2 linked regions of the Pontibacter liquoris genome follow. The protein of the gene in region 2 interacts with the protein of the main gene of each other region in a pairwise test. Links are inferred from orthologs where the notes say so. Each region holds a gene or a part of one and is shown on either strand. Other genes may lie near its edges. The genes, in order: rfaD and LWL52_RS10570.

The links.
Region 1: the proteins of LWL52_RS10570 (region 2) and rfaD interact in binary tests that used the Escherichia coli proteins (3 or more experiments, as listed by UniProt). The link is inferred for Pontibacter liquoris from one-to-one orthologs.

What each region holds. Positions count from the first base shown.
Region 1 is NZ_JALEBG010000003.1:9,954-24,821, reverse strand. Bases 9,809-12,790 are described here. They hold rfaD (ADP-glyceromanno-heptose 6-epimerase), read right to left. Parts: upstream 11,792-12,790; coding sequence 10,826-11,791; downstream 9,809-10,825. Other genes in these bases: LWL52_RS17150 (ABC transporter substrate-binding protein), read left to right, coding at 11,886-12,790; LWL52_RS17160 (PepSY-like domain-containing protein), read right to left, coding at 9,861-10,223. Outside these bases: LWL52_RS17200 (cytochrome c oxidase subunit 3), read left to right, coding at 1-201; LWL52_RS17195 (cytochrome C oxidase subunit IV family protein), read left to right, coding at 284-631; LWL52_RS17190 (SCO family protein), read left to right, coding at 684-1,304; LWL52_RS17185 (DUF420 domain-containing protein), read left to right, coding at 1,282-1,836; LWL52_RS17180 (hypothetical protein), read left to right, coding at 1,869-2,126; LWL52_RS17175 (DUF983 domain-containing protein), read left to right, coding at 2,123-2,524; LWL52_RS17170 (sensor histidine kinase), read left to right, coding at 2,577-6,281; LWL52_RS17165 (DUF8818 domain-containing protein), read left to right, coding at 6,278-9,769; more of LWL52_RS17150, read left to right, coding at 12,791-12,794; LWL52_RS17145 (FecCD family ABC transporter permease), read left to right, coding at 12,791-13,801; LWL52_RS17140 (6-pyruvoyl trahydropterin synthase family protein), read left to right, coding at 13,802-14,224; lpxB (lipid-A-disaccharide synthase), read left to right, coding at 14,285-14,868. UniProt on the Escherichia coli protein: Catalyzes the interconversion between ADP-D-glycero-beta-D-manno-heptose and ADP-L-glycero-beta-D-manno-heptose via an epimerization at carbon 6 of the heptose.
Region 2 is NZ_JALEBG010000001.1:2,542,121-2,556,912, reverse strand. Bases 4,679-7,584 are described here. They hold LWL52_RS10570 (1,4-dihydroxy-2-naphthoyl-CoA synthase), read right to left. Parts: upstream 6,600-7,584; coding sequence 5,757-6,599; downstream 4,679-5,756. Other genes in these bases: LWL52_RS10560 (hypothetical protein), read right to left, coding at 7,251-7,439; LWL52_RS10565 (DUF1810 domain-containing protein), read right to left, coding at 6,724-7,155; LWL52_RS10575 (THUMP domain-containing class I SAM-dependent RNA methyltransferase), read left to right, coding at 4,679-5,675. Outside these bases: ilvC (ketol-acid reductoisomerase), read left to right, coding at 1-16; threonine ammonia-lyase IlvA, read left to right, coding at 23-1,294; LWL52_RS10595 (DUF4923 family protein), read right to left, coding at 1,348-1,806; LWL52_RS10590 (lipocalin-like domain-containing protein), read right to left, coding at 2,052-2,507; LWL52_RS10585 (hypothetical protein), read right to left, coding at 2,603-3,103; murB (UDP-N-acetylmuramate dehydrogenase), read right to left, coding at 3,199-4,215; more of LWL52_RS10575, read left to right, coding at 4,488-4,678; LWL52_RS10555 (dihydrofolate reductase family protein), read right to left, coding at 7,626-8,198; LWL52_RS10550 (hypothetical protein), read right to left, coding at 8,293-8,931; murA (UDP-N-acetylglucosamine 1-carboxyvinyltransferase), read right to left, coding at 9,158-10,465; LWL52_RS10540 (DUF4290 domain-containing protein), read right to left, coding at 10,472-11,140; LWL52_RS10535 (ATP-dependent helicase), read right to left, coding at 11,312-13,558; LWL52_RS10530 (ankyrin repeat domain-containing protein), read left to right, coding at 13,804-14,792. UniProt on the Escherichia coli protein: Converts o-succinylbenzoyl-CoA (OSB-CoA) to 1,4-dihydroxy-2-naphthoyl-CoA (DHNA-CoA).

The sequences.
Region 1 (14,868 bases), on a different replicon or contig from region 2:
GACCTGTTCTTCTTTATCACTGGTTTCCATGGTACCCACGTATTCTCCGGCGTTATCCTGCTGATCATGATCTTTGTGAACACAGTGAATGGCGTATATCAGAAGCGTGGCCACTACGAAATGGTGGAAAAAGTAGGTCTTTACTGGCACTTTGTAGACCTTGTTTGGGTATTTGTATTTACCTTCTTCTACCTGATATAATTAGTATCTAAAATCAAAGCATTCGGCTTTCTGTTCTTTTACAGCACAGAAGCAGCATGTTAAACTAAGAAACAGCAATAATATGGCAATGCATACTGATCACGCCCACGATGTAGAGCACGTTGGCGAGCTTCCCAAGCCACAGACCAAAGCAATCTGGCGAACGTTTATTATTCTGGTAGCCATCACGGCACTCGAGTTCCTAATTGCCTTTACCATGGATTCGGGTACGGTAAGAAACGCGATCTTCATTATACTTACTGTACTGAAGGCGTTTTATATCGTTGGAGAGTTCATGCACCTGAAGCACGAAACCAAAGGCCTGATCTGGTCGATCCTTATCCCAATGGCACTGGTAGTATGGCTGATGGTGGCTTTGATCTCTGAAGGCACGTATTACTTTGAGTCTGTTACGAATTACTTCAGATAAACTTCCTGTAATGAGAAATTTGAAGGCACTAATACTAGGACTCCTAATATTAGTGCCTCTTTTTATTTTTGTATTTGTGATCACCTTTGGTGAACAGCATTTTACATTAAGAGGCTATTTCCCGCAGGTCAATGCGGCCGGTGAAGTGCTGCGAACGGCGAAAGGGGATACCCTTTTTAAACGCGTTCCCGGTTTTCATTTTACCAACCAATCCGGCCATACCATAACCCAACAGCAACTCACGCAGGGAGACGGCGTTTATGTCGTGCAGTTTTTAGAGAAGGAGTGTGCCGACAGCTGTAAGATTGTTTCGACGCAACTTATGCGCGTGCAGGAGGCTTTCAGGAAGAACCCCCAGGTGAAGCTTGCCTCTATCATGGTGGCTGCCGCGGCTGATACGGTCCAGATGCTGCAGCACATTGCCGCCCAATACAGCGCCGATCCTAAAAAATGGTTTTTCCTGGCTGGCCCTCGCGCTGAAGTATACCAACTGGCTTCACAGGGGTTTCACCTGCCAGTAGGGGAACAGCAAAACATAGCAAGCCATAAAGTATGGCTGGTAGATAAGGAAGGCCATGTGCGCGGCATCTATAAAGGTGCAAAGGTCACCGATATTGACCGGCTTAACATGGAAATAAACGTACTGCTTGATGAATACAGCAAAAGTAAATAACCCGACAAGTACCCGTGACCGCCGGTTTCTAACTCTTATTGCCGTGCTTTCGGTTGTGGTGCCGGTGCTTGTAGCCTTATTGTTCTTTATGCCCAAAGCGGGCGGCGCTAAAATGGATGTCTCCTTTCTGCCTCCCTTTTATGCCTCCATCAATTTCCTGACGGCTATTGCGCTGGTGGTTGGGTATGTGAATATCAAAAAAGGGAATATCAAAGTACACCGGGCTTCCATGCTGACGGCTTTTAGTTTGTCGGCTATTTTCCTGGTCGCCTACGTGGTGTATCACTACTTTGGCGAAAGAACTGAATACGGTGGCGAGGGCGCCCTGAAGTATGCCTATTATTTTATCCTACTCACGCACATTGTGCTGGCCATTGTTATTGTGCCACTGGTGCTACTGTCGGTATACTTCGGTATCACCGGGCAGTTAAGCCGTCACCGCCGCATCTCCCGCTGGACGTTCCCTATCTGGCTGTATGTGGCAGTAACCGGCGTGCTGGTATACCTGCTCATTTCGCCATATTATTCCTGAAACCAGAAAGCTTACACAACTGTTCTATTACCATGAAGCTGCTACATAAATTCTTTTTCACGCTGGCAACCGTCCTTGTACTTGCGTTTACCAGCACAGATGCCTACAGCCAGTGTGCCATGTGCCAGGCTACCGTAGAATCTAATGCCGGTAAAGGCCACGAAGAGGGCGACAACCAGGTGGGCACCGGCCTGAACACCGGTATACTGTACCTGATGCTGGTACCCTATGTACTGATCGGAACCATCGGGTTCTTATGGTACAGGAGCAACCGCAAAAAGCAGGCATGAGCCAACCGTCCAGATTGGGAGCCATACTTGCGTGCCGCTGCCCGCGCTGCCGGCGGGGAGAGGTGTTTACCCACTCCGCACTAAAGCTGCGCAAGTTTGATGAGATGCACGAGAACTGCCCCGTGTGCGGCCTGCACTACGAAGTGGAGCTGGGCTTTTTCTGGGGAGCAATGTATATCAGCTATGCTTTCTCGGTGATCATTGTGTTGCTGACTGGCATTTCGCTCTACTACCTGGCCAACGATCCGGACATGTGGGTATACCTGACGGTAGTGGCGTCGACGGTGCTCATCCTTACGCCCATTCTCTTTCGTTATGCACGAATCCTGCTGTTGCATTTCTTTGGCGGCATCACCTACGATCCGGGCTATGAGAAACGCATGGCAGGTGCAGAATAAGTAGCGGATTATCTTACGTTTTTGCTTAAATTCGTAGATAAACGTCTCTGCTTTGAACCGGAAGTTAACGCCCTTTGCGCTTTTGTTTGTCTCGTTGCTGTGTTTTATGGCCACAGCAGCGCTCCATTTCAACGTACTTTTCAATCAGTATGCTGCCGAAAATGCCGCCGAAGTAAAAAACATTGCCGGGCGCGTGCAGCATTGCATTGACGATGCGACCAATGAAGCCGATGCCATTGGCCGGCAACTGAAACAGAATACCGTTTCTTTCTCCTCCCTGCTGCGGCAAACGCATTATCCAACCTTCATCTACAAAGGCAGCCGGCTGATATTCTGGTCCAACCACACCATCATACCGGAGTTATACTTTGGAAGCGTACCCAACCAACCTTCCGTGGTCAGCAACGAGTATGGCACCTTCATCGTCGTGCCTCGCCAGTCGCAGTACTACACCATCTTTACCTTTATCCCGCTGCAGGTTGATTACAGTATCCGAAACAGCTTTCTAACCCCGAAGCTGGATGAGGCGATATTCCGGAAAACAGACCTGCGCCTAGACCTAGACCCGCAGGCAAAGCTGCCGCAGGTGCGCACGCGCCAGCATACGTTCCTTTTTGCCGTGGATTTTAAAGCTGGTAGAAACCAATCCGGTTCCGAAAACCTGCAGCTAGCCTTGCTGGCACTGGGCTCCTTCTTTTTCATCCTTTTCAGTATCGTGCTAAGCCGCCGTTTTTTGCAGCGCGGGCAGTATAACACGGGCATTGCGTTGTTGCTCTTTCTGCTTTTCATTTTTCGGATTGCGCTGCTGCTGCTTAACCTGCCTTTTTCCATTGCCGAAACCGAGCTCTTCGACCCACGGTTGTATGCCGCCTCCTTCTGGTCGCCCTCTATCGGGGATCTGGCGCTAAACATGCTGCTGCTGACCACCATAGCCGGGAGCGGCATTTATTTATTTCAGAAAAACAAAGCCTGGTTATACCTTAAGCTGCTTCCGCAAACCAAAAGCCGGCTGCTGCAGCTAGGGTGCTTTGTAGCGTTTTACCTGTTGCTTGTGCTGCTGTACCGGTTCTATTACGGTGTGTACCATAACTCGCCGCTGGTGCTGGACGTGAGCCAGTCGCTGGAATTTACCCGCTATAAACTCATCATCTATGGGGTGATGCTGCTGCATACCATCTCGCTCAGTATGTTCACCTACATTCTGGCCACGATGGTGTCGCTGCTGCTGCAGCGGGAAACAAAGCTGTGGGCCTATCAGCTGCTAGCTCTTACTGGCGTGGTGATGGCCTTGCTGGCGGTAGTGATGGCGCCGCAGATGCTGGTCCTGATGCTGCTGGGCACGCTGTTCTGGTTTCTGATCGTGCTGGCCACCCATTACCGGCAAACGATCAACTCCCCTTACCGCACCTACCTGTTTTTCTTTCTGGTGGTCATCATCAGTGCCTTGATGGGGGCTTATGCGCTTTATAACCACTACCAGGGCGAGCTGAAGATGTATAAGCAGGACTTTGCCTACAAACTGCTGAAGGATAACGATGTGCTGGGCGAGTACCTGCTGGAGCATGTAGCCGACAGCATTGCCGGCGATGCCCTGATACAGGCAAAGATGATGGGTCCCTATGTGGATGCAGACTTTATCAAGCGCAAGATCACCAAGCAGTACCTGCGCAATTATTTCGACAAGTATGAAACAAGCGTGCTGCTGTTCGATTACCGGGGCCGCACCCTAGAAAGCCGCGATACCACGGCTTCCACCCTGCAGGAGTTGCGCCGCAAGTATGACACGCCGCAAACCCGCACCGAACGCCACAACCTGTTTCTGGTAAAGGACCCCACCCGCTACAATGCCCGCACCTACTTTAAACTGATCGAAGTGCCAGTGGGCAATTGGCAGAAAGGCACCATTGTGCTGCAGCTCACCCTTAAAAAATTGCTGCCTAACAGTGTGGTGCCCGAGCTTTTGGTAGATCGCAAGAGTAACGAGCCGTTCCGGATGGATATGCTGAGCTATGCCATTTACGGTAACCGGCAACTGCGCTACAGCGAAGGAGAGTATGACTACGCCACCAACTTTAACAAGCGCCTGCTGCGCCGGCCGGAGCTGTACCAGCAGGGGGCTAATCAGGGCAATTATCACCACCTGGGCATCAAAGGTGACAACGGGCAAACGCTCGTTATTACCACCGAGAAGTATGGCGGCCGCGAAGTGCTGTCTAACTTTTCGTTCCTGTTTCTGATGTTCATCGCGGGCCTTATCGTGAGTGGCTTTATATACCTGCTCACGCAGCGGCACCGCTACCGGGAGTTCAGTCCCAACTTCAGCACCAAGATCCAGATCTTTCTTAATTTCGGCATTTTGCTACCGCTCTTGCTGGTAAGTATAACCACCGCCAGTCTGGTAACCGCCTCCTACAAAAAAGATCTGATGAATGCGTATGAGCAGCGGGGCGAGGCCATCCAGGAAAACCTGGGTAGGCTGCTGGACAGTCACTTGCTGGTACAGCGAAAAGGATTGATACAAAAAGTGGAGGAGGTCGCCTCTATTGCTGAGGCCGACGTGAACCTCTACGACCGGAACGGCAGACTGCTGGTAACCAGCCAGCCGCTGATATTTGAAGCGGGCCTGTTGTCCAAGCTTGTAAACCCCGAAGCCTTTGCGGCTATTTCAGAACGGCAGGCCCTACGGGTGTTGCTCGAAGAGCAGGCGGGGAACCTCTCGTTTAACGCGGTCTACCTGCCGCTGCATTCCAACAGGAACCCGGGCGAGCTGCAGGGCTTTATCGGCATTCCGTTCTTCGACTCTGAAAAACAATTGGACCTTAAACTTATCGAGCTCGTTACCACTACCATGAATATTTTCTCGGTGATGTTTATCGTGTTTATGGTGCTCACTTTCTTTGCCTCGCGCGCGTTGACGGTGCCGCTGCGTATGCTGGCCGATAAACTGAAACGCACCTCGCTGACGGGCAAAAACGAGATGCTGGCTTATAAAGGGGCGGATGAGATCGGGATGCTGGTAAACGAGTATAACCGTATGCTGCTTACCCTGGAGCAAAACAAAGTGGACCTGGCAATGCAGGAAAAGGAGGCGGCCTGGCGCGAGATGGCCCGCCAGGTAGCTCACGAGATCAAGAACCCGCTCACGCCGATGAAGCTCTCGCTGCAGTACCTGCAAAAAGCCATTGCCGAAAAGAAACCGAACACTGAAGAACTGATCAGTAAAATTTCCCACACGCTTATCACCCAGATCAATATCCTGAGCGATATTGCTACCTCTTTCTCCAGCTTTACGTCCATGCCGGAGCCTAAAACGGAGCGGATGGATGTGGCGGCTGCGCTGCAAAAAGCCGTGGACCTGCACAACGACCCTGCCACAGCCGTGCTCACTACGGCCATTCCTGTAGAGGCTGTGATGGTGATGGCCGATGAAAGCCTGCTGGTACGGACCTTTAATAACCTGCTGCTGAACGCCATCCAGGCGGTGCCGGCCAGCCGCAAGCCGCACCTGAAAGTGGCCTTGCAGTCCGGAGCCGATCACTCGGTGCTTATCTCCATCCAGGATAATGGCAGCGGTATTCCGGACGACATCCGGGACAAGGTCTTCATCCCGAATTTCAGCACCAAGTATACCGGTTCCGGTATCGGGCTGGCGGTTGCTAAAAAAGGAATTGAGAACGCTGGTGGCCGCATCTGGTTTGAGACCGAAAGCGGCAAAGGGACGACCTTCTACATTTCTTTACCACTGGCCCGGGGATGAGCAGGCGCAGTTTTTACCTGCTCCTGCTGCTGCTCTGGCAAAGTATACCGCTGCTGGCGCAGCAGCCTGTTAATAACCAGCGCTGCCGGTGGCTGCCCGTCACCTCGGAACCACAGGTGCTGGATTCACTGACGTTGCTACCCGAAACGGTTACCTTCACGCATCCCCAAAAAGAAGCCTTTGCCTTCGACTATAATTATACGAGCAATGAATTCCGGCTCACCCGCTTTCCGGCACCCGACTTGGTGGTGACCGATACCTTGGGTACCCGGCGGCCCTTGCCCGATTCGGTGCTGGTCTGCTATCGGGTGCTGCCGCTAAACCTTACCCGGCCGGCGTTTAAGCGGGATGTCGCCAAACTGGAGATGAGCTCATTTCAGCAGAACTTTTACCAGGAAGACCTGGCTACCAAAGAAGAGATCTTCCGGACGCCGGGCCTGAACAAAACAGGAAGCATCAGCCGGGGCATTTCCTTTGGCAACACCCAGAACGTGTTCGTGAATTCGGCCCTCAACCTGCAGCTGGATGGCAAACTGACCGATGACATTAGTATCACGGCGGCCATTACGGATCAGAACATCCCGTTTCAGCCCGAAGGCAATACGCAGCAGTTGCAGGAGTTCGACAAAGTATACATCACGCTCCAGCACCGGCGCTGGCAACTCACGGCCGGCGATGTGGTGCTGCGCAGCCGGCCTTCGTACTTCCTGCAGTTCTATAAAAATGTGCAGGGCGGCGCTTTTTCATTTACCAACGGCAAATCGCCGGCGCGGCAAGGCGTTACCACGGTAGCGGCTTCGGTTTCGAAGGGCAAATTTGCCTCCCAAACCCTGCAGATGCAGGAGGGCGTATTGGGACCTTACCGGCTGACAGGCCCCAACAACGAGCGTTTTATTATTGTACTGGCCAATTCGGAGCGCGTTTTCCTGGATGGCGTGCTACTGCAGCGCGGTTACGACTACGACTATGTGATCGACTATAACCAGGCCGAGATCACCTTTACCACCCGCCATCTGATTACCCGCAACAGCCGCATCAAAGTGGATTTTGAATACTCGGACCAGAACTATAGCCGAGGCATTTACCACCTGAGCCACTACCAGCAACTGGGCAAACTGAACGTGTTTGCCAACTACTACAACGAATCCGATAACCCCAACAACCTGCTGAACCTGGATCTGAATGATCCGGAAAAACGCCTGCTGGCAAGTATAGGCGACAGCCTGCAGCTGGCGGTAACCCCTGGTGCTGAGCGCGTGCCCTTCGATGCCGGCCAGGTGCTGTACGCGCGGCAGGACACTACGTACAATATGGGGCAGAGCCTTGCCGCCATTTATGTATACTCGACTAACCCGGATGTTGCTTTTTACAACGTGCGCTTTTCGGAAGTGGGGCAGGGGCAAGGCGATTATGTGGCATCAACTAATGCAGTGAACGGACGCATGTACCAGTGGGTGGCGCCGGTAAATGGCGTGCCTCAAGGCAACTATGCGCCGGTGCGGGTGCTGCCCACGCCTAAAAAGAAGCAACTGGTAAATGCGGGCGCCAGCTACGAATTGCAGAAAGGCGTAGCCGTTTTCCTGGAAGGCGCTACTTCGCAAAATGATCTGAACCGGTTTTCCAACCTGGATGCGCAGGATGATAACGGCAAGGCGGTGCGGGTGGGCTATACAGTACAGGATAAGCAAATCACCTTTCTGAAAACCTACCGCCTCAACAGCACGCTCAACTACGAGTATACGGATGAGAATTTCGCACCTATTGACCGGTACCGCCCCATTGAATTTGACCGGGACTGGAGCCTGCCAACGGTGGCTACCAGGGCTGAGGATCATATCCTCAATTTCTCGGTGGGAGCTGCCAAAGATGCGGCGAATCTTTTTAACTACCGCATCAGCCGGCGCAACCGGACGGCGCAGGTAGATGGCGTGCAGCATTACCTGGATGTGCTGCAACAGTTTGGGCGATTGGCGTTACAGAACCACTTTTTTATGCTCCACAGCACGCAGGCCGCGCAACGCTCGGTGTGGTACCGCGGCGAGGTAGGGGCCAGGTATGCGCTGGGCAAACTGACGCCCGGCTATACGTACCGCTTCGATAAAAACCAGCTCACCGCGCTTGACTCTGATTCCGTGACGGGCTCGGCACAGTATTTTGAAGAGCACCTGCTGTTTGTAGAAAGCAGCGACACCGCCCGCACCCGCTTCCGGGCGGATTACAGTTACCGCACCGACTGGCAGCCTACCCCCGATGGCCGGATCGGGCTGCCGGAAGTGGGCCAGACGTACAATGCCCTGATGGAAACCGAGTTCAACCCCGGCAACCGGCTGGCCCTGCAGGCCACTTACCGCAAACTGCAACTGGCAAACGGCAAAGCCGAGGAAACCATCCAGTCGCGGGTAGACTGGACCACTGCTTTTCTGGATGGCGCTTTCCGGTCGGAGCTCAGTTATGCCGTGGGCACCGGGCGGGAACTGAAGAAGATCTTCATCTTCCGGGAAACACTGCCTGGCCAGGGCACCCATTACCTGCGCGAAGGAGGCGATCCCAATAATCTGAACGATTACCTGGAGGCCCAAACCTTGGACCAGCGGCGCTATATCAAGATCTTTCTTCCTACCGATGAGTATGTGAACGCTTATTCCAACCATTTCATGTATCGCCTGAACACCAGCGCGCCCCGCAGCTGGAACAGTGGGCGAGGTATAAAAAGACTGGCTGCCAAGTTCTCGGTGCTCACCTTCGTCAGCATCGACAAAAAAACAACCGACGATGACCTGGCCAACCGCTTCAATCCTTTCAGCGAAGATTTTGAAGACCAGTTCCTGCTCTCACTGGTTAAATCCTTGCGCAACACCTTATACTTTAACCGCAGCAACCCCAACTATGGGCTGGAGTATTCGATGCAGCAAAACCAGCAGAAATCGTTGCTGGCCAACGGCACCGAAACGCGGCATGTGGGCAGCCATACGTTAACAGGCCGCCTCAACCTGAACGAAGTGCTGAGTACCCAAATGACGGCAGAGCGGAACGTGCGGGAAAACCGCTCTAACTTCCTCGACTCGAAAAACTTTGAAATAGAAACCCGGCAGCTCACCCCGGAACTGGCCTATCAGCCGAATACAAAGCTGCGTTTTACCGGCACCTACCAGTACGCTATCCGGCAGAACCTGCAGGCCGCATCCGATGAAAGGCAGGCAGGGCGGTTTCATGAGCTGGGGCTGGAGATGAAGCTAAGTCAGGTCAGCAAACGCACGATGTCGGGCAACATCCGCTACATCAACATCGCTTTTGAGGGAAACCTGAACTCCTATGTGGGTTATGAGATACTGAATGCCCTGCGCCCAGGCAACAACCTGACCTGGTCCTGGAACCTGCAGCAACGCCTGAGCAACGGGCTGAACCTCTCTTTTAATTACGACGGCCGCAAAGCAAACGGCATCGGAGCGGTGCACATGGGGCGTACGCAGGTTTCGGTGCTTTTTTAACTTCATCCGTTGTAGCCGGGCAATAAAAAAGCCCCCGCATGACGGAGGCAATTTTACCTTGGCTAAAAGTTGAGTTTGTTTGGTGAGGGTGTTACTCTTTAGACGCGTCGCCGCCGTCTTCGGTCATTTTCACAATGCCTTTCTGTCCTTCGGCATTGGTTAGGGTAATTTCGTATACTGCTTTGGTCTTGCCTGCTGCCGGTGCTACTTTGTTGATCTCACTAACGGTCCAGTCCTTGTAGGTGTCGTTTTTGAGGGCTGTTTGCACGGCCGCCGGCAACTGGTCCTGGGTCACTTTCTCCTTCTTTACTTCCTGGCCCTGCTGTCCTGCCTGCTCTGTTTGTGTCTGCGCTTGCTGCGCGGCATTTTGTGGAGCAGTAGTTTGTGCGCTGGCGTCCAGGGAAGTCAGGCCCAATAGGGCGATTGCTGCTGCTAAGAAAGTTACTTTTTTCATCGTTGTAGTAAATTGGTTATGCTCCTTCTTATAACAGAACTGTGCCAGAAAAAAGGGAATGGGCTAACCTGTTGTGAGTCATGTAGCTAAACAAAAAGCCTGTCTGGCAAGCTTTGGGGAATAAGTGGCAGGGCTGTGGTTATTGTCCCCATGCTGTAGAAACTATGCCTCAATCGTGGCTGCAATGCAGAAAGGCTATAAAACAACAAAGGCTCCTGGAGTGCAGGAGCCTTTGCCTGAGAAAAGTTTATTAGAAAACTTCTCAACTTTTAGCCGTTCTTTTTTACGGCACCAGATAAGGGAAGGTTGTAGAAAGTTAAAAAATAGTGCAATTATTTTTGTCCGGAGCGTTCAGCCAGGTATAAAATCTGGCGCCTGATCCGGTGTGAGATTGTTTTGAAAGCCATTGAAAGCCAAGGTTTAATACATTAAGAGTGTACGTTGCTGCAAAGCGCCGCTGCTTTTGATGTATAAAAAACAAAGTGTCTGTCCTTTTTACAGTGCAAAATTAATGTAGCTACATACGCTTAAGAGGAAATAATAAGGCCGGTAGCGTCACACATTTAGAGGTGTAGCGTTACCGGCCTTTTTACATGTGTGTCTTACTGTAGCTTGCCCGGCAGCAGGTAGTGCTGCACGTAATCTTTTACGCCCTCCTCCAAAGTATAAAACGGTTTATCGTAGCCAATGGCGCGCAGCTTGGCCATGTTAGCTTCGGTAAAATACTGGTAGGTGTCGCGGATGCTTTCCGGCGTATCGATAAAATCAATATCCGGGGTTACGCCCATGGCTTCGAAGGTATTAAAGGCAAGCGCCAGAAACGTGCGGGCCTGCCCGGAGCCCAGGTTGTAGATGCCCGAGTCGCGGCGGTGGCGCATCAGGAAAAGGCATACTTCCACCACGTCCTTTACATAAATAAAATCGCGCATCTGCTCGCCATCGGCAAAGTCGGGGTTGTGGGAGCGGAACAGCGTGAGGCGGCCTTTCTCGTTGATCTGATTAAAGGCATGAAAAATAACCGAGGCCATGCGCCCTTTATGGTATTCGTTGGGACCATACACGTTAAAGAACTTCAGGCCGGCCCAGAAAAAAGGCTTGGCTGTTTGTTCCAGCGCCCAGATATCAAAGTCATTTTTCGACTCGCCATAAGGGTTAAGGGGCTTCAGCAGCGGCACCAGCGTTTCGTCATCATCATAGCCCAGCGTGCCGGAGCCATACGTGGCGGCCGACGAGGCGTATACCAGCGGGATCTGGTACTCGCAGCAGGCATTCCATACTTTCTTGGAGTAGTTCAGGTTCAGCAGGTCAAACACATCCTTGTTCATCTCGGTAGTGTCGGTGCGGGCCCCCAGGTGGAAAATAAACTCTACGCCTTCGTAGTTTTCGTCCAGCCACTCAAAGAACGTGTCGCGGTCTACAAACTCCTTTATCTTTTTACCTGCCAGGTTGTTTTCTTTTTTGGCGACAGAGAAATTATCCACCACCACGATATCATTAAAATTGGCCTCGTTTAGCTTGCTGACAAGGCAGCTGGCAATAAACCCTGCGGCACCGGTTACTACAATCATACTTTAAGTTTTATAGCCTGTAACGTAAATTGCCTTAAATTTACGAAAATAAATGAAGCGGTTCTGCCACAGGTCCCGCTGCCAAAGGGATACTTTGAAAAAGAAAACGCGTTTATACGTTAGCCTGCCGGCCCTGCTGCTCGCACTGCTGCTGCTGGCCGGGGCGTGCAGCGGCGATAAAACCACCCGGCAGCAGGCACTGGTGCTGCACGACGATTTGGGCCGGGAGCTGCAGCTGGCTAAGCCGCCGCGGCGGGTGCTGGCGCTGGCTGCGTCTATGACCGAGATGCTCTATGCCGTAGCCGATACCGCTACCATTGTAGGCCGCACGCCCCAGGACGATTATCCGGCCGCCGTGCTGCACAAACCGCTGGTAAACAACTATCCCGTTGATTACGAGCAGGTGCTTCGGCTCAGGCCCGACCTCATTTTTACCATCGAAGGCATTACGCCCCTGGAGGTGGCTGCCCGGCTGCAGGAGCTTGGCGTGCCGGTGTATTACCAGAAGTATAACACGGTGGATGATATTTTCTCGGGCCTGGAGGACATTGGCCGCATCATGGGCCGCGAGCAGCAGGCGCGCCACCTGACCGACTCGCTGCGGCAGCAGGTTGCTGTTATCAAAAAGCGCCACCGGCAGGAAAAAACACCGCAACGGGTGCTGACCATTACCTGGCGCGACCCGATCTATGTGTATGGCCGCAATACCCTGCTGACCGATAAGTTGCATATTCTAGGGGCCGAGAATGCGGTGCAGGAAACCTTTGACCAGCCTTACCCGGCCCTGACGCGGGAGTATATCCTGAAGCTGAACCCCGATGTGCTGCTGGGCGATACGCCGGAAATCTTTGAAGAGAAGTTCTTCAGCCTGTACCCGGAGCTGCGCCGCATCAAGGCCTACCAGCATAAGCGGATGTATAAACCCACAGGCAACCTGATGGAGCGCCCCAGCCCGCGCGTGGTAGAATCGATCCTGGAATTGGAGCATTTTTTATACCCATGAGGCGGCGGAGCTTATACTTTATACTTGCCCTGCTGCTGATTCTGGTGGTGATGTTGCTGGGTCTGCAGGTGGGTTCTTTCGCCACCGATGCCAGGACCATCTTCGATACGTTCTTCCATTACAACCCCGGTAACACCACCCACTTTGCCATCCTTCATTTGCGCCTGCCACGGCTTATACTTGCGCTGGTTGTAGGTGCCTCGCTGGCCTTTTGCGGTTACCTGATGCAGGCCATGGTAAACAACGGGCTGGCCGATCCGTACCTGCTGGGCACGGCTTCGGGGGCTTCGCTGGGGGCGGTGATCGTGTTCTTTGGGTTTGTGCCCGTAACGATTGCCGGCTTTTATATGCCCTCGGTGTTTGCTTTTGCCGGTGCTTTCCTGGTTACGCTGGTGGTGGTTATACTTGGTTACCGCAAGCGGCAGCTCATCCCCAGCCAGCTGCTGCTGGCCGGCATTGCCATTAGTTCGCTCTGCACCGCTATACTTGGCATGCTCACCTTCCTTTCAGATTCGGAAGGAAAGTTGAAAGCGGTCATTTTTTGGTCGATGGGTAGTTTTGAGCGCGCCAGCTGGCCGCTGGTTGTCTACCCGGCCGTAGCTCTGTTGCTGGCGCTGGTGTTCTTTGTGTTTTACCAAAAGCAGCTCAACATCCTGCTACTGGGCTCGGAACGGGCGCAGGCACTCGGCATTCAAGTGGCGCGTACGCGCTGGGTCATCATGGGCGTGGTGTCGGTGGTCACAGGGTTTGCCGTGGCTACTTCGGGGCCGGTAGGGTTTGTGGGGCTCATTGTGCCGCACGTCACGCGGGCGCTGCTGGGCACTACCGGCCGCTGGAACCTGCTGTTCTGCGCGTTTGCGGGCGGCTTGTTCATGCTGCTCTGCGATCTGCTTTCCCGCGTTATTTATCCGCCGGCCGGGCTGCCAATTGGAATCATTACTTCGTTCTTTGGTGTTCCTTTCTTTGTATATTTGCTGTTCAGAAAGAATTACAATTTTAGAGGTTAGATGATTTACGTAAGCAGGTTAGAGCACTTTAACGCAGCACACAAGCTGCACAACCCGAACTGGTCGCTGGCAAAGAATAAGGAGGTTTTCGGGCCATGTGCCAACACCAACTGGCACGGGCACAACTATGATCTTATTGTGACGGTGAAAGGCAAGCCGGATCCGGAGACAGGGTTTGTGATCGATCTCAAAAAGCTGAGCACCCTTATCCGCACCCATATAATTGACAAGGTAGACCATAAGAACCTGAACCTGGATGTTTCCTTTATGGAAGACAAACTGGCCAGCACCGAGAACCTGATCGTGGAATTCTGGCAGATCCTGGCGCCGCGCATTACCGAAATATCCGGCAACAACGCTACCCTGCACAGCCTGAAGCTGTACGAAACGCCCCGGAATTATGTAGAGTACTTCGGCGAATAGTATGCCTCTTTACCGGAATACCTTTTTGCCCGCACAGGCAGCTCAAAGTATACTACCTTCATGAAATACTATATTATAGCCGGGGAGCGATCGGGCGACCTGCATGCTTCCAACCTGATAAAGCAGCTTCGGGTACAGGACCCGGCAGCGGAAATACGTGGGTGGGGCGGCGATATGATGCAGGACGCCGGCATGGAGCTGGTGCACCATTACCAGGAAATGGCCTTTATGGGCTTTGCCGAAGTGGTGAATAACCTGCGCAAGATCCTGGGTTTTCTGAAAGAGTGTAAAGCAGATATCGTGCGCTGGCAGCCCGATGTGGTGATCCTGGTAGATTATGCCGGTTTTAACATGCGTATTGCCAAGTTTGCCAAAGCCCGCGGCCTGAAAGTATTCTATTACATTTCGCCCAAGATCTGGGCCTGGAACCAGGGGCGCGCCCATAAGATCAAAAAGCATGTGGACCGCATGTTTGTGATCATGCCCTTTGAGGAAGAATTTTACGCCCGCTACGACTATAAAGTAGATTATGTGGGTAACCCCGTGAATGACTCCGTTTCAGACCACGTGGCCAGCGCCGACTTCAGAACCCGCAACAAGCTGTTCAACAATAAACCGATTATCGCTATACTTCCGGGAAGCCG
Region 2 (14,792 bases):
CACGCTGAGTAAATAAAGCAACGTGGGTAAAACACTGACCGGTACGCAATTCCTTGTTTCGCTGCAGCAGGTGGAGCAGGCTGCGCAAAGGCTCAAAGGGGTGATCGCCAAAACGCCCCTTTTGCAAAACCTTTGGCTGTCACAGAAGTATGGCGCGGAAGTTTACCTGAAGCGGGAAGACCTGCAGGTGGTGCGCTCCTACAAGATACGGGGGGCTTATAACAAGATGGCTTCCCTGCCACCGGCGCAGCGCGAGCAGGAAATTGTTTGCGCCAGCGCAGGCAACCATGCGCAGGGGGTGGCTTATGCCTGCCAGCTGCTGGGCATTAAAGGGTATATCTTTATGCCCGCCGCTACGCCGGCTCAAAAGGTGAATAAAGTACGGCTGTTTGGGAAAGATAAAGTAGAGATCATACTGACGGGCGCTGCCTACGATGATTCCTTTGCGGCCGCCAAGACCTTTTGCGATAGCCGGGGCAGTACCTTTATCGCTCCTTTTGACGACCTGGCTGTGATAACCGGGCAGGCTACTGTAGGGATGGAAATCCTCAGAGAGGCCTCTTTCGGGATCGACTACCTGTTCATGCCTATCGGTGGGGGAGGATTAGCTTCCGGCCTATCGAGCGTGTTCCGGCAGCTTAGTCCGCTGACCAGGCTCGTGGGAGTGCAGCCCTCCGGCGCTCCTTCCATGTACAATTCCATCCGGGCGCAGCAGCGCCAGACGCTGGAGACCATCGACAGCTTTGTGGATGGCGCTGCCGTAAAATGCCCTGGCGAGCTCACGTATGAAATCTGCCGGGAACTGCTGGATGATATTGTGCTGGTACCCGAAGGGCAAGTATGCGAAGACATCCTGAAGATGTATAACGAGGAAGGTGTGGTGCTGGAGCCTGCCGGTACGCTGAGCATCTCGGCGCTCACTGCATATGCCGATCAGATAAAGGGTAAAAACGTGGTCTGTGTCATCAGCGGCAGCAACAACGACATTACCCGAATGGAGGACATCAAAGAGCGGGCCATGCGCCACCAGGGGCTTAAGCACTACTTTATGGTGACCTTTAACCAGCAGCCCGGTGCCTTGCGGACCTTTGTGAACCAGGTACTGCACCCGGAGGATGATATCATCCACTTCCAGTACATCAAAAAGAACAACAAGGAAACAGGCCCTGTCTTTTTAGGGATCGAAGTAAAGGCGCCGCACGATGTGGAGGCCATCAAAACCCGGATGAGCGAAGAAGGGTTCGACTTTGAATACCTGAACGGCAAGCAGGACCTGCTGAGCCTGCTCGTGTAAGCAGCATAAGTATAAACAGCAAAGGCTCCTAGAAAGGAGCCTTTGCTGTTTTTTTATCTGCCGAAGCGCATCTCCACTTTCTCTACCTGTACGGGATCATTCGGATCATTTGCTCCCAGCTCATCAGCCGCAAATTCGAGGTATAGCTCGGTGGCAGTTAACTTTTTGATGGTGGCCTGCGACTCGTCTGCCGTCCCTTTTCCAAAGATGATACTTTGTTCGTTGCTTCCAAACTCCCAGCTGCCATTGCTAGTCTGACCCAGAAAGTTTGAGGTGCCCGTGCCATCATCTTTAAAGAGTAGCCTGAAATTGGAGACGTCAAGACCGACAGCTTCTAATGAGTCGCTGTAATCTACGCCATCAAACAAGACCATCTGGCCCTTCCATTCGCCGCCGGTTAGCAGCGCACGCTTAGAGGGATCTTTGTCGTCGTCATCGTCGTTGCCGCAGCTGGCAAGTGACAGCACAGATAGGACCACAAACAGGAATGCGAGTAACGGATGTTTTTTCATAAGTTTTAATTTTAGGTGAGTGGTGCATTTAAAGGGATAAATAGAAATATATACTTATTTGCGCCGTAGCCTGGCTGACAGGCCGGAGCTTTTATGGCCAATTGAAGCAAAGGGCAGGCAAACAAGTATAAAAGCAGGAGCAAGGTGTTTTCCGGTTTCAGGCAAGTCGGCAGCTATAGGGTAGGTATAAAACAATAAAGGCTCCGCGAAGGGAGCCTTTATTGTTTTACAGAAAGTGTAAAGAATTACTTTACAAAACGGAGTTCAAAGGTAATATCGCCATCAGGATTTTCCAGCACCGAGCTGATGTGGAGTTCATCGGCTGTTAGTTTCTTGATCTCTGAATCGCTTGGTAAGAAATTGAACCGGATCTTGGTATTATTCTCGATCAGATCCCAAGTACCTTCATCCCTGAAATCTTCAACCACCCCGCCTTCGTGTATCTGGCTATAGGTGGCGGTATATTCCCGGTCATCCTTAAATGTTAAGGCAACTGTCTTAATATCGAACAGGATGTCTTTTATCTGAGCATTGTCCGTAGCAGCTGTGCCATTGATGTAGAGCTTAGCGCCATGCCAGGTTTGAGCGGTTAACAAAGCAGCCGGGGTAGGAGCCGTGTCTTTGTCGTCGTCTTTGCTGCAACCAAAAAGCGTTACAAGCAGCACAGCGGCAAATAGGTAGTTTAACAGGTGTTTAGTCATAAATAAAGGGAAGTATGGGTAAGGGCCGTAAATATATTCAAAAAACCGGCACTTCAAAACCCGGCTTCTGATAAACCTTACCTATACTCCTTAACCTATGGCTTTATAAAGCGCAACTCTGTTTTTACGGCATTGCCCCCTGTAAACAGGCTGATCAGGTTTGGATCGACGCCAAGCAGCCGGGCAATTAATTGTACATTGTCCTGGCTGATGGTGGTGCCCAGGTTCAGGTTCTCTTCGGTGAGCGTCAGCACGCTGAGCTTGCCCATCATGTCGAGGGTAAGCGTATCGCCGGCAGCATTCAGGGCCCAGTTGCCTTCCTGCGTCTGCGGCGAACCGTTCAGCGAGAAGGTAGAAGTATAAGTATTATTTTCCCTGAACTCGAGCTGGAGCGATTTAAAGCTTTCAAAGTTGCTGCCAACCCCCGGAATCAGGGCAGCGTTGATGTTGTTGATCAGGACCTGATCGCCAACCCAGGCATGCGACACCAGGAAAGCAGTTTTAGAGGGTTCTTTGTCTTTCTCGTTGTCGCAGGAGGTGAGCAATGCAATTGCAAAAAAAGTCAGCAGCAGGCAACGTAAATGTTTCACGTTCATATAGATCAAATTTGTGGGTTAACCCACCTTATATCGCAGCGGCGGCGCTTAAAGTTGGGCCCAGGCCAGCTTATTTTGAAATGCGGCCCAACCGGCTACAAAATGTTAACTTCCGGGTGCAGTCGGATGCCAAATTTTTCCGCTACCGAATCGATGATGGTATAAGCCAGCTGGCGTACCGCCTGGCCGGAAGCGCCGCCGTAATTGACCAGCACCAGGGCCTGGTTTTTATGCACGCCATAGTTGTCGATCACCTTTCCTTTCCAGCCGCACTGCTCAATGAGCCAGCCGGCAGGTACTTTCACGGTGGTGGGGGTAACCGGGTAAGAAGGAATATCCGGGAATTGGGCCTTCAGGCTTTCATACTGGCTCAGCGGTATTTCCGGATTTTTAAAGAAGCTGCCGGCATTGCCAATTGTCTTCGGATCGGGCAGTTTGCTCTGGCGGATGTGGCACACCGCCCTGCTCACATCCTGTATGGTAGGCTGCTGCACCTGCATCTCTTCCAAGGTACTTTGGATGGCACCGTATGAGGTGTTTAGCGTGTGTTTTTTCTGCAGCTTAAAGGTAACCGCTGTTACAATGAACTGGCCTTTTAACTCGCCTTTGAACACACTTTCGCGGTAGCCAAACCCGCAGGCCGCATGATCGAATGTCTGTACCTGGCCCGTTTCGATATGGACAGCCTCCAGCTCGTAAAAGATATCTTTCAGCTCCACGCCATATGCCCCGATATTCTGTAGCGGCGCAGCACCAACCGTGCCCGGGATCAACGAGAGGTTCTCGGCCCCGCCTAAATCATGCTGCAAGGTATAAAGTACAAACTCGTGCCATACTTCGCCGCCGCCGGCTTTCACCAAGGTATAAGAGTCTGTTTCGCTCACCTTTTCAATGCCTTTAATGCCGTTTTGTAGCACCACGCCGGCAAAGTCTTTTGTGAAGAGCAGGTTGCTTCCGCCACCAAGCACCAGCTTTTCTTCTCTGGCCAGTTCGGGCATCTGGAGCAGTTCCTGCAACTCCTGCACACTATCAAAGCGGGCAAAGAGCCTGGCTTTTACTGCAATGCCAAAGGTATTATAGGGCTGAAGCGAAACGTCTGACTGTATTTTCATAGCGGGTAATTTGCTGCAAAGATAGGGCTATTGAATTAGAAAGTTAGAGGGTTAGAAAGTTAAAAAGGTAGAGAGTGATGAGGTATAGAGAAGTATGAGTAGAAAGGTAAGTATAGCTGTTAAGTTTTTATCCGGATTGTATAATTGAGTTCATACTTCAGCGACAAGCGCACTAAGCCTTTAACTTTCTAACTCATCCCTCTCTAACTTTCTAACTTATTAACTCTCTAACTTTTTCCCCCTATCTTTGCACCCTATTAAGGTATAAGAACATGGCGAAACAGAACCCGAACGGCAATTTCAATATTACGGTCACTACCTTGGCAGGCCTCGAAGAGGTGCTGGCCGCAGAGCTGCAGGCCCTGGATATGGACTATATCAAGGTGGGGCACCGCGCCGTAACCTGCTCCGGCACGCTGCGCCAGCTTTACGAGGCGAACCTGTGGTGCCGCACTGCCATTAGGGTGCTCAAACCCTTCCTCACGTTTAAAGCGCGTAACGAAAAAGAGCTGTATGAGCAGGTGCAGAAAACCAACTGGGCCGAGTACCTGGACCTGGATCAGACCTTTGCAATTGATGCTTCGGTGAGCCACTCCACGTTTGAGCACTCGCTTTTCCTGGCGCAGCTCACCAAAGACGCCATTGTGGACCAGTTCCGCAAAGCCACCGGCGAGCGCCCTTCCGTAGACCGCATCCGCCCGGACGTGCGCCTAAACCTGCACATGCACGAAAACCTGGTAACCCTCTCGCTGGATTCGTCCGGCGACTCGCTGCACCGCCGCGGCTACCGCCTTCAGACAAACGTGGCGCCCCTGAACGAGGTGCTGGCTGCCGGCATTATCGCGCTGACCGGCTGGGATAAAAAAGCAACGCTGATCGACCCGATGTGTGGCTCGGGCACCTTCCTGATCGAAGCGGCCATGATGGCGCAGAACATTGCCCCGGGCCTGTTCCGCCGCGATCCGTTTGGCTTTGAGAAATGGAAAGACTACGATGACAGCCTGTTTGAGATGATCTGGAATACAGCCGAAGCCAAAGTGAAGCGTGAACCACAGGCAACTATCCTGGGTTTCGATATTGACCCGGACTATGTAGAAGCCGCCATGGTCAACATCCGCAATGCCGGGTTGGAGCATGTGATCAGGGTGGAACAGGCCGACTTCTTTAAAACCCAGGCTCCGGCCACGCCAGGTGTCGTGGTAATGAACCCGCCTTATAACGAGCGGATCTTATCGGATGATATTAACCTGCTTTACAAGAATATAGGCGATGCGCTGAAAAATAACTACCAAGGCTACGATGCATTCGTGTTTACGGGAAACCTGGAGGCCGCCAAAAGTATCGGCCTGCGCACCTCGCGCCGCATTCCGCTTTTCAATGGTTCCATCGACTGCCGCCTGCTTAAGTATGAACTCTATAGAGGCAGTAAAAGGGGAGAAGAGCAGGTAAAGGAAGTATAAAGTGATCCTATCGTAATCAAAAACAGAGAAGCCTGCTACATCACTGTAGCAGGCTTCTCTGTTTTTATTTTATACTTCAGATTACGAGATCCAGGGGATGTTCTTGAAGTTTGGTTTGCGCTTTTCCAGGAAAGCGTTGCGACCTTCTTTGGCTTCTTCGGTCATGTAGGCCAGGCGGGTGGCTTCGCCGGCAAAAACCTGCTGGCCTACCATACCATCGTCCGTAGCGTTGAAGGCGAACTTAAGCATTTTGATCGAAGTGGGCGATTTCGCCAGGATCTCCTGGGCCCAGTCGTAAGCGGTGTCTTCCAACTCAGCATGCGGAATCACAGCGTTCACCATGCCCATGTCGTAGGCATTCTGCGCCGAGTAGTTGCGGCCCAAAAAGAAGATCTCACGGGCACGTTTCTGGCCGACCATTTTTGCCAGGTAAGCCGAGCCATACCCACCGTCGAAGCTGGTCACATCGGCATCCGTTTGCTTAAAGATTGCGTGCTCTTTGCTGGCCAGTGTCAGGTCGCATACTACGTGCAGGCTGTGGCCGCCGCCCACTGCCCAACCCGGTACTACGGCAATCACTACTTTGGGCATAAAACGGATCAGGCGCTGCACTTCCAGTATGTTCAGGCGCGGAATGCCTTCTTCATCCACGTAACCCTGGAAGCCGCGCGCATTCTGGTCGCCGCCGCTGCAGAAACTATAAACACCATCTTTGCTGGAAGGACCTTCCGCCGATAATAACACCACGCCTATACTTGTATCTTCGCGCGCATCCAAAAAGGCATCGAACAGTTCGAACACGGTTTTAGGACGGAAGGCATTGCGCACATCCGGGCGGTTAAAAGCGATGCGGGCTACGCCGTCGGCTTTTTTGTAAGTTATATCCTGGTATTCCTTCACGGTTACCCAATTTGCTTTGCTCATATCTCTAGCTGTTAAAACCCAAAGTTAGGCTTTTCTATACTTCGGCTCAAATGATTTTGATGCACATTCCTTCAAGCAGAAAGTGGATTCCGGAAGCGGGAGCGTGCAAGTATAAATTCGAGCGTTAGTTTTCCTGCGCAAGTAATTGCAAGGTCTTCTGATCGGGCTCCCCGTTAAAGTATTTGTCCAGCACCTTCTGAAATACAGGATTGCCTGTGCTTACCGCGTTAAAAAGCGTCATGCTGGATTTCAGTTTCATATCGTCCGGGCTACCGAAGATCTGGCTGGCTGACTTGCCTTTTAAGGTTAATAAAGCCTCCGTAATTTCGAACAATCGTTTTCCTAAAACCGGGTGGTTTAAGTAGGCAACAGCTTCAGCCCGGCTTTTAATGGCGTAGAACTTAGACGTTTCGCTAAAGCCAAGGCCAGCCACCTGCGGAAAAATAAACCACATCCAATGGCTGGTTTTTCGCCCGTTTTTTATCTCGGTCAGCGCAGCCTGGTAAGCATTTTCCTGTGCGTCTAAGAAGCGATGTAGGTTATAGGTATCGGACATTTCGGATAGTAAGTTCGTGCGTGTAGAAGGATAGAACAATGACTAGTGACTGCTAATAAGGTGCTTTACCGCCAACCAGGCCGAAAGTTTTGCGGCTACTCTGTTTTTATTAGCTTCTGATAAGCAATTCTGATAAATCCAGTTACTGCTAAAAACCCAGTCCCTATTAATACCCTATAGTTTTTGAGGATGTTGTCGGGAAACAAGTCCGTTAAGGCAATGATCAGAAGCGTCAAACTAAGCATCCAGAATAGCGCTAAAGCAACTAAGGTAATCTTTTTCATAGCCCTAAGGTTTAAGTTCTTTCTGTTTGTTGTTTCGTTTTAGTTAAAACTAACGCTAATGTTTTGGCGCAGGCTGAGATTCTTAGCACTAAAATTAGTACCAGGCCGAAATATTCAACCTCGCATACATTGGTCTGGAAAGTATGTCAGCCCGCCTGTTGCCAAGCGGCTGCTAACAGTTGGTTGTTATTGTGTATCCACAGTGTAATTCAGCTCAGTTACTCCGCTGGTAAATTGACGGGTGGTTATAAGTTTTAGTTTTGTTTTGTCTTTGATGCCTGTAAACAATGGAATGCCTTCCCCAAGAATAACCGGATTAACAAAAAGCCAGTAGCCGTCTATTAAGTTCTGTTGAATAAGGGCATGTGTTGCTGTCGGGCTACCAAAAAGCAGGATCTCACTACCTGCCTGCTGTTTTATCTCATTTATGCTGTCTGTAAGATTGTCGCTGATAATTGTTGTATTAGGCAAATCAGCGTCTTTCATTGATCTGGATAAAACAATTTTATGCGCTTTGTTATACCACTTTGCGTGATCAACGTCGTGCTTGCTTGCATCCGGCTCATCGCCTGCTGTAGGCCAGTAACTTTCCATCATCTCATAGGTTACCCGTCCATATAAGGCTGCGTCGGTTTCGCTTATCCGCTTCCCGATATGATCAAAAATCTCTTCATCAACTTTAATCCAGTTCATTTCACCGTTTGGTCCTGCTACAAAACCGTCAAGCGAGATGTGCATAAATGAAATAACTTTTCTCATTTGGTTCTTTTTAATTGTTTATGGTTTGTTCCTTTTTTAGGATGAATGCGAAGGTATGAGCTAAACGACGGGCTAGCCCGTCGTTTAGGTGTTGTTAACGGATGTATTTTTTCAAATCTATAATGATTTTCTTCTCCTTCTTACCTTCACCATAAGCAAGAGTCAGAATATCGTCCTTTACATGGTATGCAATTTCGTATTGAGGAATTACTGCTTTGAATGACTTGCTACTAACTGGTATTCTATACTTCTTATCTGAGTCTATGTAATCCATAGTCGGGGAGCATAGATTTTCATCTGTGAAATAAACAAGGAAATCCTCTGTGATGCCCGTTTCATGGTTGTAGATAAGCTCTCCCAATTCTTTTAATATTACCCCTGATTCTTTATCCACTAATATGAAATTACAAGATCCGTTTGCTGGGCAGCCACTTCTAAAAAGCAAATATTTATCGTACTCCTTTGGCATTTGGTAACCTAATCTATAGGTGTAGGCAGATAAATCCGCTTCCAAGGAGTAAAGGATTTTCTTACTTCCAACTATATTTTCTAAAGTAAGCCAAACAGATTCACAATTTGCATGGTAATAAAGTTTGCTCAGGTTCTTCAATAGAGTTGTGTCACAAGGGCAGTTCTCCTTTATCAGCTTGATGTCGTCACAATCTTTCCTTTGCTGTCCTAATACAACAATGGAACAGAAACACATAACTACTATCAATAATAAGTTTTTCATTTTTTGATTTGCCCGCTAACTAATGTATTAACGACCACATACGCTGGTATGCCCTATGTACGGAGCATAAGAAGCCCGTCATACTCTAACTCAGGCTTGCCTTAGTAAGAAGTATATCTGCGAATATAATTTAGCTAATATATAAAGTATAAACGAGACAAATCATCACAAAAAAAGAGCACCCATTTCTGGATGCTCTTCCTGTTTATACTTGTAGCAAAACGAGTTAGATCCTTCTGATCTGCGCGCCGATCGCGTTCAGGCGGCCATCGATGTTCTGGTAGCCGCGGTCAATTTGCTCCACGTTATCGATGATACTGGTACCTTCGGCAGAAAGCGCTGCAATCAGCAGGGCCACCCCGGCACGAATATCGGGCGAGGTCATGCGGATGCCCCGCAGCGGAATATGCTTGTTCTGTCCGATCACAGTGGCGCGGTGCGGGTCACAAAGGATGATCTGAGCACCCATGTCGATAAGCTTGTCAACGAAGAACAGGCGGCTTTCGAACATTTTCTGGTGGATCAGCACAGTGCCTTTGGCTTGTGTAGCGGTTACCAGCGCCACGCTCAGCAGGTCGGGCGTAAGGCCCGGCCAGGTATGATCCGATACGTTCAGGATGCTGCCGTCGATGTAGGTATCGACCTCGTAATGGTCCTGTTGCGGAATATAGATGTCATCGCCACGGAACTCCATCTTCACGCCCAGGCGCTGGAACGTGTCCGGGATCAAGCCAAGCTCCGGTATCTGGCAATCTTTGATGGTGATCTCAGAGCCCGTCATGGCAGCAAGCCCGATAAAAGAGCCGATCTCTATCATGTCGGGCAGCATGCGGTGCTCTGTACCACCCAATTTCTCTACCCCCTCGATCATGAGCAGGTTAGAGCCGATGCCGCTGATTTTGGCACCCATGCGGTTGAGCATGCGGCAAAGCTGCTGCACGTAAGGCTCACAGGCGGCATTGTAAATAGTGGTGGTGCCCTCGGCCCGTACAGCGGCCATCAGGATGTTTGCCGTGCCGGTTACGGAAGCTTCGTCCAGCAGCATGTAGGCGCCTTTCAGGCCATCCCTGGCGGTTACGTTAAAGAAACTGTCCTGCGAGTCGTAGCTGAAGTGCGCCCCCAGCTTTTCAAAGGCAATAAAGTGGGTGTCAAGGCGGCGGCGGCCAATCTTGTCGCCACCGGGCTTTGGCATTTTAGCTACACCAAAACGCGCCAGCATCGGGCCCACGATCATCACAGAGCCACGGATAGCGCGGCCCTGTTCCACAAACTGCGCTGTTTCCAGGTAGTCCAGGTTCACCTTGTCCGCTTTAAAGGTATAGGTGTCAGGGGCATTGCGCTCTACTGATACGCCCAGGTCGTGGAGCAATTCAATTAGTTTATTCACATCCCGGATATCGGGGATATTGGAGATGGTAATAGGTTCGGAGGTGAGCAACACTGCGCAAAGGATCTGCAGGGCCTCATTTTTTGCACCCTGCGGAATAATATCGCCGTGCAGCCTGTTGCCGCCAATTACTTCGAAAGAAGCCATTTAGTACTACTTATTTCTGTTGTTAGAAGAAGATTTCGGGTTGTTTTTGCGGGGTCTGTTGTCGCCGCGGTTTTGTTGCTGCATGCTGCGTGGGTTGTTATCAGGCTGCTGCGGCTTCATATTGGATTCGAACAGGTTGTTGCTTTCAACCGTTTTCAGATCCAGGTTAAGCTTGCCTTTGGAAATAGAGCGGATGTCGTCCAGGATCACGTCGTCCGTAATGCTGTCTTTGTTGTAGGAGCGGTACAGGGTCTTCATCAGCTTGCCGATGGAGATGGTGGCGCTTTCGCGTTCTTTCTCGTCCTCCAGCTCAATAGCTTTCTGTATCAGCAGTTCCACATTGGTGCCGTAGTGCTTAAAGCGAGGCGTTACCAGCGAATACTCCATGCGCTGCGGCTTGTCGTTGAGGTATTCCATCGCATTCAGCGGGTAGGGCGCATCCACATCCAGCGTAGAGCCCGACATCACGAACAAGTGGTTCCAGAGCTTTTGCTGGTAGTCCTGGGTTTCGCGCAGCTGCGGGTTTAGCTTGGCCATCAGGTTGATGAGCAATTGCGACAGACGAGTGCGCTCTGCGCGGTCTTCCACTTTGCTGATATAATTTACCAGGTCCTGCACATTCCGGCCGTACTCGCGCAATAACAGGTCTTGTTTAAAGGTGGTACTAGCTTCCATTATGTCTTTTTAAGAAATTCAAAATTAGGAATTAGAAATGATAGATACGCACAACGTGCATGTATGAATAAGAATTAAGGATTTCGGATGAGGCAACACACAGAAGTAATTCGCTATACTTCTATCTTAGACTTCCAATTTCTAATTTTTAATTCATAATTTATAATTAAATCACTCATGTATGCGCAGTTTGGCAAAGCTCAGCAGCAGGGTTTTTTCGCCTACTTCGTCAAAGTTGATGATGGCTTTGGTGCTGTTGCCCTGGGTATCCATTTTGGTTACTACGCCGAAACCGAATTTGGGATGCTCTACCTTCATGCCTGCTGCCAGGGCGGAGGTGTCGCTGGCCTTAAAATCAGCGGGGGCCGTATAGTTGGTTGCTGCCTGCTTGCGGGGCGGCGGCGTTACGAGGCTACCGATGCTGCTCTTGCGCTGCAATACCCTATCGAGTACGCTGCCTGTGGCTACTGCCTCGCCATACTTAAAGTTGAGGTACTTTGGATCGATCTCATCCAGGAAGCGGCTCTTCTCACAGGAACGCAGGTTGCCCCACTGGTAACGGCTGGTGGCGTACGTCAGGTATAACTTTTTCTCGGCCCGCGTGATCGCCACATAAAACAGGCGGCGTTCTTCCTCCAGGTCGGCCCGTGAGTTAAGCATCATCTGGCTCGGGAACAGGTTTTCTTCCATCCCCACGATAAACACGTTCTTAAACTCCAGGCCTTTGGCCGAGTGGATCGTCATCAGGGTCACAAATTCGCCGCCATCATCAGCCTTTGTATCGGCATCCGTTATCAGGGCAATGTCCTGCAGGAACGAGGAAAGGCTTTTGTCTTCCTTCTCCGGATCGTCCACATACTCTTTTATACCATTCAGCAGCTCCTGTATGTTCTCATAACGGGCCAGGCCTTCTACGGTTTTATCCTGGTACAGATCGTCTACTATGCCTGAGTGCTTGGCGATGTGCTTGGCTACCTCAAAGGCATCGTTCTGCTCGGTCATTACGGCAAAGCTCTTGAGCATGATGGCGAAGTTCTCGATGGCGTTGCCCACGCGGTTGCCCATAAACTGGCTGGCATTCTGCACCACTTCCCACACGCTGTGGTTGGTTTCGTTGGCCAGCACAAAAAGCTTCTGCTCGGTGGTTTCACCAATGCCGCGCTTGGGGTAATTGATCACCCGGCGCAGGGCCTGTTCATCATTCGGGTTCACCGTCAGGCGCAGGTAAGCGATCAGGTCCTTGATCTCCTTGCGCTGGTAAAACGACAGGCCACCGATGATCTTATACTTGATGTTCATGCGGCGCAGGGCTTCTTCCATGGCCCTGGATTGCGCATTGGTGCGGTACAGGATGGCAAAATCGTCATAGGAGAAGTGGTTGTTCATCTTCTCCTCGAATATAGTGGTGGCCACCAGTTTGCCTTCTTCGTTATCCGAGTTGGCCTTTATTACTTCAATCAGCGGACCCTGTTCGTTGTCGGTATAAACATCTTTGCGCAATTGCGCCTGGTTGTTCTTGATCACCGAGTTGGCCGCGTGCACAATGTTTTTAGTGGAACGGTAATTTTGTTCCAGCTTAAAGACCTGCAGCTCGGGGTAGTCGCGCTCAAAGTTGAGGATGTTCTGAATATCGGCGCCCCGGAAGGCATAGATCGATTGGGCATCATCGCCTACCACCACGATATTACGGTTCTGGGCAGCCAGTTTGCGCGTGATCAAGTACTGAGAGTAGTTGGTGTCCTGGTACTCGTCCACCATCACAAACTTAAAGATGTTCTGATACTTGTTCAGCGCATCCGGGTGGTCTTTAAACAACACGTTGGTGTTGAACAGCAGGTCATCAAAGTCCATAGCGCCAGCCCGGAAGCAGCGGTTCTGGTACATTTCGTAAATCTTGCCGATCTTGGGCCGCATGGCCGCTTCGTCGTCCGCCTGTATCACGGCATCGTTGAGGTACTGCCGCACCGAGATCAGCTTGTTTTTGGCTGAGGAAATACGGCCCAGCACCACGTTCGGCTTATACAGCTTATCGTCCAGGATCATCTCCTTCACAATATTGCGAATGAGCGTCTTGGAGTCGTCGGTATCGTAAATGGTAAAGCTTTTGGGGTAGCCGATCTTCTCTGCCTCAGCGCGCAGGATGCGCGAAAAGACTGAGTGGAACGTGCCCATCCAGATACTTTTGGCCTCGTTGCCGATCACCTTCTCGATCCGGTGGCGCATTTCCTTGGCCGCTTTGTTGGTAAAGGTCAGGGCCAGAATGTTGAACGGATCCACCCCCAGGCTGATGAGGTGGGCGATCCGGTAGGTGAGCACCCGGGTTTTGCCCGAGCCGGCACCCGCTATGATCATGGCCGGGCCCTCGGTGTGCAGCACCGCGCCGCGCTGCGATTCGTTCAATAAATTTAAGTAATCCATTTCTTCTCTTCCGCGTGCATCTTAAAATCTATGCAAGTTACAAATACAATTTCGTTTTCAGAATGGCAAGGCCACTTTTGCCGGCAGCAACAGGCGCCCATACCTTAACAGATGAACAACAGGCAGCCACAAAGCGTTTAGCACGGGGCTTAAAAACAGAAAAAAAGGCTTTCTGGTGCTATTTTTGATTTAGAGCCATGATAGCTGTAATTTTGAGGCACATGAAACATATTTCCGACACTCTTTTGAAAAAGCATAACCGTTTCGCCCTGCAAACGCTTATGTTGCTGTTGTGCTTTGCATTGATGAGCCCGCTAGCGATTGCCCAGACCAAACCAAAGGCTGCTCCCGCTAAAGCAAAAACCACCCAGCCTGCTAAAAAAGCGGCAACAGGCACCCGTAAAGCGGCCACCAAAGCCGTTACAACAGCCCCGGTGCAGGCTGAGAAGCTGATCTGGCGCAGCCCTGCCGTCCAGCAAGGCCTGGCCTATTATACTTCGCTGAAATTTCCGGAAGCATACGCTAAGTTTAAGGAGGGCGCCAGCAAAGGCGATAGTGATGCCTTATACTTTATTGGCCGCATGCACCAGTACCGCCAGCTCAAGTATAAAGATGTGCAGGTCGATACGCTGCAACAGATCCAGAATGCTGAGAAATTTTTTGCTGCCAACAAAGATTCTGCTGCTTATTACTACCAGGCGGCCGTAGACAGCGGCAGCGTGCTGGGGCACCTGGGCCAGGCGGAGATGATGATCCTGCAGACGCAGGAAGACAAGCAGCGTTTTCTGCAACACATGCGCACGGCGGCTATCGAGATACGGGAGAAAGCTGTGGAAGGAGATGCCTTTTGTAACCGCATTTTAGGGAGCATGTACTACACCGGTTTCGGGGAACTGAAGGACCTGGGTCTGGCACTGAATTATCTGAACCGGGCCGCGCAGAAGAACGATGTGGTGACTTATACTTACCTGGCCAACATGTACCTGGATGGGGAAGGCGTGAAAAAAGATACCGAAAAAGCGGTGGCTTACCTGAAAAAAGGAGCGGCCGCCGGCGACCGGGAGGCACTCTATACCCTGGCGTTGCTATATGAAGAAGGCACGATAGGGGAGGTGAACATTCCTGAAGCCCGTAAGCTTTACCGCCAGGCTGTTTCTAAAGGAAGTATAAGCGCCTATGAGCAGCTGCGCTACATCAACCAGACTGCCGACCAGAAGGTGGTGATTGCGGCCAT